DNA from 4 places in the Catenovulum sp. SX2 genome. Region 4 is predicted to be linked to each of the others. Evidence: predicted binding sites of a transcription regulator. Region 4 holds the regulator's gene; each other region holds the start of a gene.
What was found. The regulator sigma-54, encoded in region 4, starts transcription at its own class of promoters, with help from an activator protein. The targets are predictions, from matches to a motif close to GTTGGCACGNNNNTNGNNT.
Positions count from the first base shown of each region.

Region 1: the regulator sigma-54 is predicted to act here: its motif matches at 1,669-1,687, upstream of ACMZOO_RS04120 (nitrate reductase).
Region 2: the regulator sigma-54 is predicted to act here: its motif matches at 1,692-1,710, upstream of flgA (flagellar basal body P-ring formation chaperone FlgA).
Region 3: the regulator sigma-54 is predicted to act here: its motif matches at 1,607-1,625, upstream of ACMZOO_RS11350 (PEP-CTERM sorting domain-containing protein).

Region 1 covers NZ_CP182493.1:997,558-1,001,487, reverse strand. The annotation lists partial or broken gene ACMZOO_RS04125 (FAD-dependent oxidoreductase) at 19-1,464, shown strand; gene ACMZOO_RS04120 (nitrate reductase) at 1,794-3,930, shown strand, end outside.
Region 2 covers NZ_CP182493.1:3,503,190-3,507,119, reverse strand. The annotation lists gene ACMZOO_RS14715 (CheR family methyltransferase) at 1-702, opposite strand, end outside; gene ACMZOO_RS14710 (chemotaxis protein CheV) at 718-1,641, opposite strand; gene flgA (flagellar basal body P-ring formation chaperone FlgA) at 1,848-2,537, shown strand; gene flgM (flagellar biosynthesis anti-sigma factor FlgM) at 2,614-2,943, shown strand; gene flgN (flagellar export chaperone FlgN) at 2,945-3,370, shown strand.
Region 3 covers NZ_CP182493.1:2,714,800-2,718,729, reverse strand. The annotation lists gene ACMZOO_RS11355 (PEP-CTERM/exosortase system-associated acyltransferase) at 1-758, opposite strand, end outside; gene ACMZOO_RS11350 (PEP-CTERM sorting domain-containing protein) at 834-1,544, opposite strand; gene ACMZOO_RS11345 (patatin-like phospholipase family protein) at 1,733-2,575, opposite strand; gene ACMZOO_RS11340 (ElyC/SanA/YdcF family protein) at 2,587-3,375, opposite strand; gene ACMZOO_RS11335 (S1 family peptidase) at 3,414-3,930, shown strand, end outside.
Region 4 covers NZ_CP182493.1:2,465,974-2,469,903, forward strand. The annotation lists gene rapZ (RNase adapter RapZ) at 1-279, opposite strand, end outside; gene ptsN (PTS IIA-like nitrogen regulatory protein PtsN) at 283-729, opposite strand; gene hpf (ribosome hibernation promoting factor) at 729-1,016, opposite strand; gene ACMZOO_RS10340 (RNA polymerase factor sigma-54) at 1,046-2,551, opposite strand; gene lptB (LPS export ABC transporter ATP-binding protein) at 2,567-3,292, opposite strand; gene lptA (lipopolysaccharide transport periplasmic protein LptA) at 3,292-3,801, opposite strand; gene lptC (LPS export ABC transporter periplasmic protein LptC) at 3,788-3,930, opposite strand, start outside.

The sequences.
Region 1 (3,930 bases), 1.5 Mb from region 4:
AGGTTGGAGGAGAGTATTTTGACAACTCAACAAACTTCTAAACAACGTGTCGTTATTGTTGGTAACGGCATGGTTGGTCATCATTTTGTCGATCAATTAGTTAATCAAACTGAACAAGAATATGAAATTTTCGTATTGTCAGCTGAGCCAAGATTAGCGTACGACCGAGTGCATTTATCTGAGTATTTTGCCGGTAAAAGTGCCGAAGATTTATCTTTAACATCAGAAGCTTACTACAAATCTGTCGGTGTGAATTTTTTCACAAACAGTAAAGTAACCAATATAGATAAAAGCAATAAAAAGGTTACTACCGAACAAGGTATGGTGCTTGAATACGACAAATTAATTTTAGCCACTGGCTCTTTCCCTTTTGTTCCTCCAATTCCGGGTAAAGAGCGCGAAAACTGTTTTGTTTACCGCACAATTGAAGATTTAGATGACATTAAAGCCGCAGCGGAAAAATGCAAAGTCGGTTTAGTTGTTGGTGGTGGTTTGCTCGGTTTAGAAGCAGCTAATGCACTAAAACAGTTAGGCTTAAAAACCCACGTAATAGAATTTGCACCTCAGTTAATGCCAACCCAAATAGATATTGGTGGTGGCCGTGCACTTAAAGCTAAAATTGAAGAGCTAGGTGTAGAAGTACACACTGAAAAAGCTACCAAACAAATCGTTGATGGTGATACTTGTGTGCATAAACTTGAATTTGCCGACGGCTCTATTTTAGAAACTGACTTAGTATTGTTTTCTGCTGGTATTCGCCCGCAAGACCAACTAGCACGTGACTTTGACATTCAAATTGGTGAGCGTGGTGGTATTGTTATCAATGACAATTGTCAAACGTCAGAGCCAGACATTTACGCAATTGGTGAATGTGCTTTATGGCAAAACCGTATTTTTGGTTTAGTTTCACCTGGTTATACTATGGCGCGAGCGGCAGTATCACATATTATCGGCGGCGATTTCACTTTTGCCGGTGCGGATATGAGCACCAAATTGAAATTAATGGGTGTTGCCGTTGGCTCAATTGGTGATGCACATGCGCGTACGCCAAATTCAGTGACCTTCTGTTATGAAAACCCTGCAGAGGGCATATATAAGAAAGTGGTAACGGATGCTGAGCAGAAGCACCTTATTGGTGCAGTGTTAATTGGCGATACTTCTGAATATGACAATTTACTCCAATATCACCTGCAACAGCTAGAGCTGGAAGACACCCCAGAATCGCTTATTGTACCTATGTTGCAAGGCGAGCCGGTTAACCCTGCACTCAATATGGCTGATTCTAGCTTCGTCTGTTTATGTAACATGGTTACTAAAGGCACAATTGCGGAAGCTGTGCGCGACGGTTGTGATACAGTTGAGGCGATTAAAGCTAAAACACGTGCAAGTTCAAGCTGTGGTACCTGTGTGGGCATGGTACAAAACGTAATTGACCTCGAACTCGCCAACCTAGCAGTTGAGGTATAAGGTTTTGGCCTTTATTTGAGGCTGATGCTAATAATGAGCAATGGACGCAGCCTAGGCTGCGTTTTTATTTGGTAAAAACAGTTAAGATTAGCGTCTCTTTTTGGTGCACGCGCATTTTAAAACACCATATTACAAATACCAGTTTAATGCTCATAAAAGTGAATTTGAATTAAAATCCTTTTAAATCATGTAGTTATTAAAGTTGGTATAGGTGTTGCATTTTATAACTTGTTCCCGAAGGCGGGCAGTCATGAAGAACCTATTCTTGAGTGTTTATGTTAAGAATTCCAATGGCGGAATCTTAACCAAATTTAGGTAAGAATTTGATGAACGAAACAGCAGTAAGATTGAAACAAACCACTTGTCCGTATTGTGGTGTTGGATGCGGCATCGACGTTAAAGTTGATGGGCAGACGCTAACTCAAGTGACAGGTTCTTCAGAACATCCCGCCAATTATGGGCGTTTATGTGTTAAAGGCTCATCCGTATTAGAAACGAATGATGTATCAGGGCGATTACTGCAGCCTATGATAGGGGATTCACAAGTTTCTTGGGATGAAGCAATTAACCATGTTGCGAGTGGCTTCAATAAAGTTATTGAAGAATTCGGTCCACAAGCAGTCGCGTTTTATGTGTCTGGTCAATTATTGACTGAAGACTATTATGTCGCGAACAAATTGATGAAAGGTTATATCGGCAGTGCCAATATAGATACTAACTCTCGTTTATGTATGTCGTCAGCTGTAGCTGGTTATAAACGTGCGTTCGGCTCAGATACTGTTCCGTGTAACTATGAAGATTTAGAAGATACAGATTTATTGGTTTTAACAGGCTCCAACGCCGCTTGGACACACCCAGCGCTGTTCCAACGTATGGAAAGAGCCAAAATGTTAAACCCAGATATGAAAGTTGTGGTGATTGATCCTCGCCAAAGTGCAACCACAGAGTTGGCTGACTTACATATCGCAATTAAACCAGGTAGCGATGTTGCCTTGTTTAACGGTTTATTAAACTACTTACATCAACACGATTGTATTGATCAAAATTATGTAAATAGTTTTACCGAAGGTTTTGATACAGCACTAGCTAATAGCCAACAATGGACTATTGAGCGTGTGGCTGAATATTGTGATTTGCCAATTGAGCAAGTGACAACTTATTACCAGTGGTTTGCGAAAAGCCCAACTGCAATTACTTTTTATTGCATGGGGGTGAATCAATCATCACAAGGTACAGATAAATGTAACGCTATTATTAACTGTCATTTAGCCACTGGTAAAGTCGGTAAAAAAGGCAGTGGTCCATTCTCTATTACGGGGCAACCTAATGCTATGGGTGGCCGTGAAGTAGGTGGTTTAGCTAATATGCTAGCTGCTCATATGGACATTGAAAATCCACAACACCGTGAGTATGTGCAAACATTCTGGCGTTCTCCACGCATTGCAGATCAAACTGGCGCTAAAGCGGTTGATATGTTTGCTAAAGTGAAAAGTGGCGAAATTAAAGCCATTTGGATTATGGCGACTAACCCAGCTGTAAGTTTGCCAAACGGTAATGAAGTGGCACAAGCGTTAAAAGACTGTCCATTAGTTGTGGTTTCTGATTGTAATGAAAATACTGATACCTCTGAATGGGCGAATGTACGTTTACCAGCAACAGGTTGGTCAGAGAAAAACGGTACAGTAACCAATTCTGAGCGTCGAATTTCACGCCAACGTGGCATTATGCCACCATCTGGCCAAGCTAAACACGATTGGCAAATTATCAGTGAAGTGGCGCGAGCTATGGGTTTTGCTTCTGGCTTTAAATATACTCATCCAGCGGAAATTTTTGATGAACATGCGCGTTTATCTGGTTATGAAAATAACGGTAGCCGTGATTTTGATATCACAGGTTTAGCGGGTTTATCCGAAGCTGAATATGACAAATTACGTCCTGTTCAATGGCCGGTAAACCGTGAAAACCCGAATGGCTGTGCGCGTATGTTTGAAAACGGCCGTTTTTATACTAAATCGGGTAAAGCTCAGTTTATTACAACTGAAGCAAAAGCACCTGTTCAGCAAACTTGTAACGATTATCCATTTGTATGTAACTCAGGTCGAGTACGTGACCAATGGCATACTATGACACGTACAGGTAAAGCGGCTAAATTAACTGCGCACGTTTCTGAAGCATTTGTAGCAATTCACCCAAATGATGCAGAAAAACTTAACTTAGTTGATGGTCAAATCGCTCAGTTAACTTCTAAATTTGGACAAGCGTTATTGCGTGTTCAATTTGATCAAGGTCAGCGCCAAGGCGAAGTATTTGTGCCTATGCACTGGAATAAACAGTTTGCATCACAAGCGAATATTAACCGCTTATTTGCACCTGTTGTTGACCCTATTTCAGGTCAGCCTGAGCTTAAACATGCAGCAATCGCTATTGAAGCTTATCAAGCTGATTTTTATGCAGTTGCTTATA
Region 2 (3,930 bases), 1.0 Mb from region 4:
ACGCAGTATTTTCGCTTTATTTTCAGCAGAGAAATAAATTAATACGTTTCGACAAAAAATAATGTCAAATTTGCCTAACAAGGAATAACTATCTAACAAATTCATTTGTCGGAAGTTAACCAAATTTCGAACATTATCACGTAAACGCATAGTGCCAGCTTCAGCGCACGGCTCAAAAAATTGCTGTTTACGCTGTGGCGATAAACCTCTAGCCAACGCCAACGAGTCGTACACACCACTTTTACAGATATCCAGCATAGACGGCGAAATGTCTGTACCTAATATATTGACTCGTGCGCCCATACGTTTCTTTTGTTGATATTCCAAAGCTGTCATAGCAATAGAGTATGGTTCTTGACCTGAAGACGAAGCCGCAGACCAGACTTTGATACCACCAGCTTTACCGTCGTATTGAGGGAAGATATCTTTAACTAAAACTTCAAATGGGTAAGAATCTCTAAACCAAAGAGTTTCATTAGTTGTCATGGCATCAACAACAGCAGCACGCAATTGTCGCTCTGTTATATTCATCGCACGGTTAACTATTTCACCTAAACTGTCCGCTTTATACTTGGACAATAAAGGTGATAATCGGCTTTTGACTAAATACTGCTTATTTGTACCCAGCACAATGCCACATTGATGCTCAAGAAAAGTACAAAATTTATTGTAGTCGTCAGTTCCAATGGTTTTATCTAACACAGAGTATTCCTAATCTTAAACATTCAACCATTTTTGTACCGCACCAGCCAATTCGTCTGGATTAAATTTGGCAATGAAGTCATCAGCGCCCACTTTATCAACCATAGCGTGGTTAAACACCCCACTCAAAGAAGTATGCAAAATAACATGTAGATTTTTAAGTTTTGGATTATTTTTAATTTCCGCAGTTAAGGTATAACCATCCATTTCTGGCATTTCAATGTCAGAAATTAATAAAGCTACTTTGTCAGTTACATCGCCGGTTTCTTGGGCTAACTCATTTAATTTAATTAATGCATCTTTACCGTTTATGGCTAGCTGCATATCAATGCCCAAGCCTTCCAACGCACGTTTTACTTGGTTACGCGCAACCGACGAGTCATCGGCAATAAACAATACTTTGTTAGTGTAATCTTTGGTGACAGGGTTTGATTCCAACACCTCTTTACTGACTTCGGCATCAATTGGCATGATTTCATGGAGGATTTTTTCTACATCTAAAATCTCGACCAACTCTTTATCAACTTCGGTAACCGCGGTTAGATAACTATAGCGACCAGCACCTTTTGGTGGTGGCATAATTGATTCCCAATTAATATTGATAATTCGCTCAACCGAAGAAACCAAAAAGCCTTGCACCGAACGGTTGTACTCAGCAATTACAATAAAACAATCTTCAGTATTTTGAATTGCTCGGCCACCTGTTGCCATACCTAAATCAATCACTGAAATAGTTTGGCCACGAATATGCGCAACACCACGTATATATTTATTTCGTTTTGGTAGCGAAGTCAGTTTTGGACACTGTAGTACTTCCCGAACTTTAAACACATTAATACCAAACCTTTGTTGGCCTTGTAATTTAAACAGTAAAAGCTCTAGCCTGTTTTGACCAACCAGTTGTGTTCTTTGATTTACGGAATCTAGTACTCCGGCCATTTTTATCTCCAGATTTAAATAGAGTAGATAGCAGTATTGCCTCTATCAGTTTCGGCACAATGTTTGCCTAACTTAACCCTAAAAGCAGAAAAAGTTACCAAATCAACAAATATTTGACAGATATTAGATTCATTTATAACGCTTTTTTCAAATTAAGCATAGTCGAATATTTAAAAAGTGGAACTTAAATTAGTTAGGTAAATATTATGAAGTTAACTACCCATTTATTGTGCTATTTATTCAGTATAATGTCTTTTACGTCAATGGCGAATGTCTATGATAAAAAACACATTGAGTCGCTTGCTGAAGAGCATGCACTGTCTATTTATCCGGCTGAAGCCGATGAGCAACTTGAGGCGTTTGCATCACCCATTGATAGTAGATTAACCATTAGACCTTGTGATAGTGAAATTACCGCACAAGTACCCAACTTTAACAGCTACTCAAAAAATATGACTGTACGTATTCGTTGTGAGGGTGACGACGGTTGGGGGTTATATGTGCCAGTTCAAGTCAAAATTATGACGCCTGTGATTGTCGCGGAAACTTATATCGAATCTGGGCAAACCATCACACAACAAGACTTAAAAGTGGCAATGATTGAAAAGAATCGTTCAAGAAATGGCTTTATTGCCGATATAAAAAGCATAGTAGGCAGCAAAGCAAAAAGGCAAATTCGCTCGGGAGAGGCTATAATTAGCAAAAATATTTGTTTTGTCTGCCAAGGAGAACTGGTTACAATAGAAGCGGTATCTAACAACTTGAGTGTTAAAACAACCGGCGTCGCCCTGTCTGATGGCAGTTATGGTGATACTGTGAGTGTAAAAAACCGTAGTTCTAACCGGGTCATTCAAGGACGGGTCAGCTCTGTATCAGAAGTGCAGATTTTTTTATAAAACTAGCTATTAATTGCTAAAGTTTTTAAACTTATGGCCGATACAGATAGTGAAGTTAAATTTTTAGGTAAAGATCATGGCTATCAATGTAAACAATCTGAACAATAATCAGGTTGGTAAAGCAGCGGCAGAGGCGCAACAAAAAGCGCAACAAGGCCAGCAAACAGCCAACCAAACAAACACTCAAGCTGCGCAAACAGGTGCGCCGCGTCAAGACTCTGTGTCGCTTACTCAAACAGCACAGAACTTGAATAATTTAACCAAAAAGGCTAACGATGCCTCAGGGTTTGATCAAGAAAAAGTGGACAAGTTAAAAAAAGCAATCGCTTCTGGCGAATACAAAGTGAATGCAGAGAAATTAGCTGCTAACATTATTGCAAGTGAAGGTAAACTTTTCGGTTTATAAGATGACAACAAACGCGGTTGATTTATTACAGCAACAACAAGATAACCTAAACCAGTTAATGGGTTTATTGGATAGTGAGCTGTCTGCGTTTAAAAATCGCCAAGCCGATGAAGTTTACCAAATCGCGCAAAACAAAAACGAGTTAATCAACCAAATCCAGCAGATTGATAAATCAATTGCCGAACTGGCTGATTTAGACCATTTAAAAACTCAAGATGATTTTGCTGCTAAAGTTGAGCAAATAGAAACGACTCTAGCACAAGTAAAAAGCAAAAATGCCGTTAATGAACGTGTTATTCGCACTAGCCTTAACAATGTGCAACGCTTAAAACAATCCATCCTCGCGTTAAAAAATTCCGACGCTATGACTTACGATAAACAAGGTCAGGCAAAAACCCAAACCTTGGGTAAAGGTATTAAAGCTTAGTTCTTTCGTAGAATAGTTCCCCCCGCACTCTGGTATACTCCGCTTTTGAAAAAAACTCGCTACTCGTCTGGTGGAAAATGAGCCCATTTGAAGCATAATTTTATAAACTCGCTTGCCTTCTATCTCCATATAACTTTTGAGAGGTAATTCATCCATGAAGGACCACTCCTGTCGTCATCCCTGAATTCACCTCATCAAACTGCGAAGCGGTGCTTCGGTTTCGATTCGCCCTTATCTTTTGAAGTTTTATAAATTAGCATTCAAACAGGCTCATATCAGGCGTTTGAGTTGCTGTTGTTTTTGATTACAACCGCCACTTATTTAGCGTCTGCATAAAAGCAGCACAAAGCAATATAAATGTTTAGAGAGATGGTTGGGGTTGTGTTTCTCAAAACTTCCAATCGGTAGGGATACCGTTTGAGAGCGGGCCATGGATGGCCTTGAAGCGCTTTTGAGAAATTCATCGCAAGCAGCTCGATTTTCTCAGCCACAATTACGCAGCGCCCTGGCAAAGCTATGCTCTAGTATTTTCGCTATTTTTGCACCGCTTGTGCAGCGCT
Region 3 (3,930 bases), 250 kb from region 4:
AAACCAGGACTTAAGCTGTCCATTAAAATTTTATTACTAATATAATAAGGTGCTCTTTTCCCATGGTATTCTACCGTTGGACCAATTTGTTTAAATGGAATCCCAACAAAACGTAGGCTACGAGCCAATCTAGGCTCCATCATCACAAAACAGTGTTTTATGCCAGAGTGATGTGCAAGTGACGCACAAGACATATACAAACCTACAGCAATAAATGGGAAACAACGTAACTCATCTTCAGAATACGAAGATTCATTAATCGCACCTGTCGCAGCACCGGCAAACTTATCGGCATTACGACGACGGAACTGAGCTGGTATAGCTAAACGTGAAATTTCACAAATTTTATCTCGGCTAAAATCACTAGGGTGAATTTCATCGTCATTAATGGAGTTAAGACAAAACTCTTCAATTGGCAATTTTTCTTTAGGACTCGATGAGCAGACCAATCTAACTGTGCCAGCATAGGCGTTTGTCTGCTTATGTTTAATCGCACAATGAAGTGAATGACTATCGAAATGATCTGTCTCTAGACCAATTTGGTTTTCTTCTAAGAAGTGGAGTTCATCACAATACACGTTATAACGAACTTTATAGGTGTCTTGTTTAAGTTCGTCAGAATAAGCCAACACCGGCTGTAAAAATTGTGAAAAGTGAGATGATATAGAATCCACCTCACGATCGGCAAAATAACGCATCGCTGCTTTTACAACAGGTCCGACTATCGGCTTTTCAGCTAGTTTGCGTAATGCCCTCATAAATTCTCTCTCCCCAAGCTATACAACTTAGTATAGCTTAGGTTTTAAAATTAAATCCTACAAAATCGTTGAAAGTTACTTTCTATTCATTCGAACGCGGTTTAACAATAACAATACAAAAGAAAATAGAGCTATGGTGCTTGGCTCAGGTACTTCTGTCACGTTAAATGATAACAAAGCGTTGCCTTCATAAACTGATGACCCACCATCATTTGACGCAGCTTGAAACAACTCAAAAGTCACTTTTTTACCCGCGAAACCAAAAGGGTCTAAAGCTAAATTCAAATTAGCAACATCACCGGAGTACAAGAAATCGTCACCATCACCAGCTAACAGATTAACTTCAGTGATATCCATAGAGAACAAATTCTCGTCAATCAAAAGCGAGGTATCGCCAGATATAAAATCGAATGCAAACCAACTGCTCTTTAATTCAAGCCAAATACTACCTGAAGCTAATGTAGAAAAATCAACTTCCAAGTACCAATCGCCATGTTGCTGTGGAAATAAACCTTCCCAGCTGGTCCCAAAACCATAGTCACCTGTGTCGCTAACGCTCGAATCACTTTCATCGTAAAATAAATCAACGATCGCGTTTCCTGAGATATCACCATCAAATTCAAATGTTTCAACTCCAGAAATACCCTCTAAATGGGTAGGAGCAGAACCATCACCTTGATATGCAGTACCGTTCCATTCGATATCAATAGGTGTTGCTAGAGCTTGCCCACTCACTAAAGCGCCAAGCATAGCCATAACTTTAACGGCAGAAAAAAGTGTTTTCATATTTCACCTAACTTAAAAACTTTGTTGTTTAAAAACAGCCTACCTTCTATATGAAACTATAGAAGCAAATACTATTCCAAAAAACAAAAAACCTTTAATAACAATAACTTTATACAGCATTACATTCTAGGTTTCGCTACATGCCTTTATAATGTAAAAAAACTTGACTGAACACAAGTCAAACGTCACTAATTTGCGACTGGCTGCACTAATTTTTTGGGGATAATTGACAAAGCGGTTAAATATCCAGCTTTAAACAACTCCTCTTTTTGTTCATTTGAAATGGTAAAATCAACCGGGGAAATACTTCCCGTATCAACAATTATAGTGCTATGCCAATGGTTTGCTTGAACATATTCTCGCGAAACAGCTGTCATAAAGGTACGTACTAACATCAAAACATATCGTTTTAGTGGGAAGATACTTTGTGCTTGCAGCTCTTTTTTTATCGGCTGACTTTTCAGCCTAAAACATATGGTTGGCGTACCATCTCCAGCCCAATCATTAAATAAAGCATCTTCAGATAAAATTGCACCATCTGTCAGTATATAGTTGTCGAACTTTTGAAAACTAAAAACCAATGGTATCGACATAGAAAAGCGCACTGCTTTTGAAACTTTCAAATTTGGTGTGTTAACTCGATTAAACACCACTGGACCGCCACCATTTACATCTGTCGCTAAAATATTGAGATTGTGTGGTAAATCGGCAAAGGTTTTGCCACCTAGCTGCTTATCCATCCATTTTTCAAATTTATCTCCAGAACTAAGGCCGCCATCTTTTAGTAAACGTATTAAACTGTAGCCTCTAAATTTGCGAAAATCTGTATCTAAAGCCAGCTGTTTGATCTCATTAATTGACATGCCTGAGCAATAAAGCGAGGCGATTATGCTGCCGCCAGACACACCGACTAGACAATCGAAAGATATCTTCAATTCTTTTAGAGCTTGTAAGATTCCTATATGCGCTGCCAGTCGGGTTCCCCCACCAGAAAAAACAGGAACTATTTTAATTTGTTTTTGGTTATCCATATTTCTCTCATTTAGCTACTGGCGAACATAAGTTTTAGTGACTCCCAAGTATTACCTAGATATTCATACCAAGCCCGCTGACTCGTATATAAAGCGTTTGCTTGAGGTAATACCAAATGCCAGTGCCATTGAACTTCATCTTTAGTTAAATATTCGGTAGGAACAGCGGTAAAATCAAGTTTTTGCTGAGCAAATATTTTGTTTATTCGTTTAAAATGACTGGCCGAGCTCACAACTAGATTCTTTTTATCATGCATATATTGCGCAAGTGCTACAGCTTCATCTTTGGTGTCGTTATTTCCGACCGACAATAATATTCTTTCTCGTTCCAGCCCCAATTTAATCAGATAATTAGCTAAGTACTCTGGATGGCTATAGATTCTGTTTTCACCACTGTCCCAGCCAGATAGTATAACGGCAGCATTTGGATAAACTTTACTTAACCGAAAAGCTTCCACTATTCGGTATAATGAACACTCATGAATATTTGCTATTTGTGGAAGAGCTTCATCTTCAGTGCTGTAACATCCCAAGACCACAATGTTGTCCACCAATTTTGTCGAGGAATCGTCAAACTTTTTTACACTAAACTCTATAGGTTTTATCAAACTGTGTGACACAATAGGTAATGAAGAAAGTGTTAAAAGAGCTAAACCACAACCAATGAAAATCTTTGACCACTTAATTTTAATTTTCGGATTGAACATTAACCAATATCCAATAACCATAAAGGTTATTGACACAGGAAGCGGCGAGACAAGCCAGCCGATTAACTTTTTGAGTGTAAAAAACAAACCCATTATGTGTAGTAGCTAAATTTAACAAGGACTATCGAATTATGGTTAGACAATGTACCCGTTACGCCTTATTTTTACTAGGTTTTTTCGTAATTAATGCGCACGGTCAACAGCTACCTCAAACAATAAAACAGATTAAAGCATCGATTGTCGGAATTGGAACGTACAACCCAACCGGTTCGCCTCGGGCACAAGTTACAGGTACAGGCTTTGTGTTTGCAGATGGAAGTTATGTGGCAACGAATCAACACGTCATCCCTGAGTTAGTTGACGGAGATAAAACTTCAATAGTGGTGTTTATTGGTTCAGGAAAATCACCAAAGATCGATTACGCAACTTTAGTAAAAACAGACGAAGAGCACGACTTAGCAATTTTAAAGTTATCTTCGCATACGCTCAAACCTCTAAAACTAACTAAACAACAAGACTTTATTGACGACGGTACTGAAATAGCCTTCACTGGCTACCCAATCGGCAGTGTATTAGGTTTATATCCAGTCACGCATAGAGGTATAGTAAGCGCTGTGACACCAGTCGCTATCCCAGCTGCAAATAGCA
Region 4 (3,930 bases):
TAAAGTTTGATTGCTTGAATCCATATACACAACAACAACGTCAGCGACGCCTTTCAGTTGGGTAATGATGTTGCTTAAATCTTGTTGCCAGTCGGATATGTTACGAATATCTAAGTTAAGCGCGATACGGCTATATTTGCCTTTTAATGCATCTGGTAAAAACGGCAATAACTGAATTGGAATATTATCGACACAATAAAAACCTGCATCTTCAAGTTGATCAAGTGCGGTCGATTTACCTGAACCCGAACGACCTGACAGTATGACAAGTTGTAACATAGTTTATTCCGTAATAGCTTGAAAAAGTTCCTGATTAGTTTGCGCTGATCTTAAGCGTTTTAAAATACTTTTATCCGAAAGTTTTTGTGCAACAGCTGCTAATGATTTTAAGTGTTCGTTGCATTGGTTTTCTGGTACCAACAGAGCAAAAAAAACATTAACCGGCTGGTTGTCTATCGCGTCATAATCAATAGCTTCTGCTGTGGTAATTAATACGGCTAACGCTTTAGTTGTATTGGCTAAGCGGCCATGAGGGAGGGCGATACCATTACCTATACCTGTACTACCTAATCTTTCTCGATTGAGCAAAGCTGCGGTAATTTCTTGTTCGGTCATTTCGCTAATATGCTGTGCAGCTATTTGACCTATGTGCTCAATAATTCGTTTTTTGCTAGAAACAGAGACTGCACATTCAGTGCAGTCTTTGGATAAAAAAGATTGAATGTCCATTAATGGCGTTTCATTTTCTCTTTATGCTTGATGACTTGGCGATCCAGCTTGTCTATCAAGGAATCTATTGCGGCATACATATCCGTATGCTCGGCGTTGGCAAATACTTCACCACCGTTTAAATGCAGCGTTGCTTCTGCTACTTGATTTAGCTTTTCAACGTTGAGGATAACATACACGTTATTGATGTGATCAAAATGACGCTCAAGCTTTGCAAACTTGTTGTCGACGTAATCTCTTAGTGAGTCAGTAATATCAACATGACGACCAGTTAAATTGATTTGCATAGGCTCTTTCCTTTTTTGGTTTATGCCTTCTAAAGAAGGCTCTTACGTTGGTTTGACGGCGGAATTGACAACGACTCTCGGTATTTAGCTATGGTGCGTCTAGCAACCATAATACCTTGATCCGCTAACAATTCTGCAATCTTGCTATCACTTAACGGTTTTGCTGTATTTTCAGCAGAAATCAGTTTTTTAATCAAAGCGCGTATTGCGGTTGATGAACATTCCCCACCATTTTCAGTGCTGACATGACTTGAGAAGAAGTATTTCAATTCAAATATACCACGTGGTGTGTGCATATATTTTTGTGTCGTTACCCTAGATATGGTCGACTCATGCATTTCAACTTCTTCGGCAACATCATTTAACACCATAGGTTTCATGGCTTCATCACCGTACTCAAAAAAACCTTGTTGTTGTTTTACGATACACCTTGCTACTTTTAACAAAGTTTCGTTACGACTTTCAAGGCTTTTTATAAACCATTTTGCTTCTTGCATATGCGAACGGATAAATTGTGAATCCGACGTATTGCGTGCTGTTTTACTCATAGCTGCATATTCTGCATTTATCTTGAGTTTTGGCATGCTGTCTGGATTTAATTCAACTATCCAATCGTCTTTAATTTTTTTAACTGCCACATCTGGCACTATATATTGAGCTTCTTCTGCAACCACAGCGTTACCCGGTCTTGGGTTTAAGCTGTGGATGAGTTTCATCACTTCTTTTAGCTCGTCTTCTTTTAGTTTAGTCTTCCTTGCTAAAGTTCGGTAGTCTCTATTACCTAAAAGTTCGATATAATTTTTAATTACTTTTTTGGTTTCGGCTAAATAGGGCGTATCTGCTGAAAATTGATTCAGTTGTACGAGCAAACACTCTTTGGTATCTCTGGCCGCAGCACCAACTGGATCAAAGAGTTGAATGCGTTTAAGTACTGCTTCTACTTCTTCAACTTCAACTAAATCGTCTATTTCTTCGCTTTCTATGCCTAAACTTTCAATTATGTCTTCAACACTAACAGTTAAATAACCTGAGTCGTCGACTGCATCAATAATGGCTATGGCGATAGCTCTGTCGACTGGTGAAAATGGCGTTAAATCCATTTGCCATAATAAATGGTCACGAATTGACGTTATGGTTTCACCTTGGTAAACCATATCATCGTCAGGGGCTGCACCACCTGAGCCAGTTCCAGTACCTTGGGTAAAGTGGTCATCCCAAGTGCTGTCGGTCGCTAAATCTTCGCGAATATCTTCGCGTGATAGTTCGTCACGGCTGTCGGGCACTGCATCTTCGTTTGATTCGGTATTATCTTTGCCGTTTTTTTCTTCTTTTTGTTGTTTAGCTTCGTTTAACGCGTCTAATGATTCGAAGTCCTCGCGGTTTTCTTCAGATTCCAACAAAGGGTTGCTATCAAGCGCTTCTTGGATCTCTTGCTGAAGATCAAGCGATGACAATTGCAACAATCGAATAGCTTGTTGCAACTGCGGGGTCATAGTTAAATGCTGACCAAATTTTAACTGAATAGTTTGTTTCATTAATTAGACGATTCGTTATAGTTTAAATTGTTCACCTAAATACACGTTACGTACTTGTTTGTTATTCAGCACATCGTTGGGTGCACCAGAGGCAATTAACTGTCCTTGGCTAACGATATAGGCTTTTTCACAAACATCGAGCGTTTCACGCACATTATGGTCTGTTATTAGTACACCTAAACCCCTATCTCTAAGATGGGTGATAATTCTTTTTATATCAATAACGGATATAGGATCTACCCCGGCAAATGGCTCGTCCAATAAGATAAATTTTGGATCGGCCGCTAGCGCTCTGGCGATTTCTACCCGTCTTCTTTCACCACCGGATAATGCCATGCCCTGACTATCTCTTATGTGGGTGATATGAAATTCTTCAAGTAGCTCTTCAAGTTTAGCTTGTTTTTCGCTTTTGGTAAGCTCAGGTCGCATTTCTAAAATAGAATAAATATTTTGTGTGACCGTTAACTTTCTAAATATAGACGATTCTTGTGGTAAATAACCAACACCTGCACGGGCTCTTTCGTGCATTGGAAAGTAGGTCATGTCTTTGTCGTCTAATAGAATTTGCCCAGCGTCATTTTCCACTAATCCGACTATCATGTAGAAGGTAGTGGTTTTACCAGCGCCGTTTGGCCCCAATAAACCAACTATGCTGCCGGATTCAACCTGCAGAGAAACATTTTTAACCACTTGGCGTTTTTTATAGGCTTTAGCTAAGTTGGTTGCGATTAACTTCGGCATTAATTGTCACCACTTTTTGGTGTTAACACAGTACGGACTTTTTGCCCTTTTTGATTATTGCCGGAAGCGACAAGTTTTTGTGCGACTAAGTCATATTCGATAACATCACCACTGACCTGGCTATTTTGCTGTGAGATATTGGCATTGCCAGACAAGGTTAAAATACGGTCTTTTACTTTGTATTGAATATTTTTCGCTGTTGCTATCAGAGTTTCACCACTGTCTAACACTTGTTTATAGCTAGCCGGTAAACCTATAGCTCGCAAAATGTCTTGGCTTTCAGGGTCGTCTTCATCCGCTTTGATGACTTCTAATCTATCTGCTTTCATACGCAACGAACCCTGTTTTACTTCTACGTCGCCAGAAAAACTTAAGGTATTGGTTTTTATTTCGAGCTGTTGCTTTTTCGCATCTATGACTATGTTTTGGCTAAAGTCTGCTTCTAGCGCAATACTTGGTGCACAGATAAGACTACCGATAAAAAGTGTGATGATTTTATTGTTTAACAAAGTATTCTGCCCGTACTTGCTCCACGAGTTCAAACTCTTGGGTTTTTAAATTTCCACGTAAACCTTGGCCACTAAAGGTCATTTTGTTGGCGACACCAGTCACTTTTGCACTGGTTGATATGGTTTGTG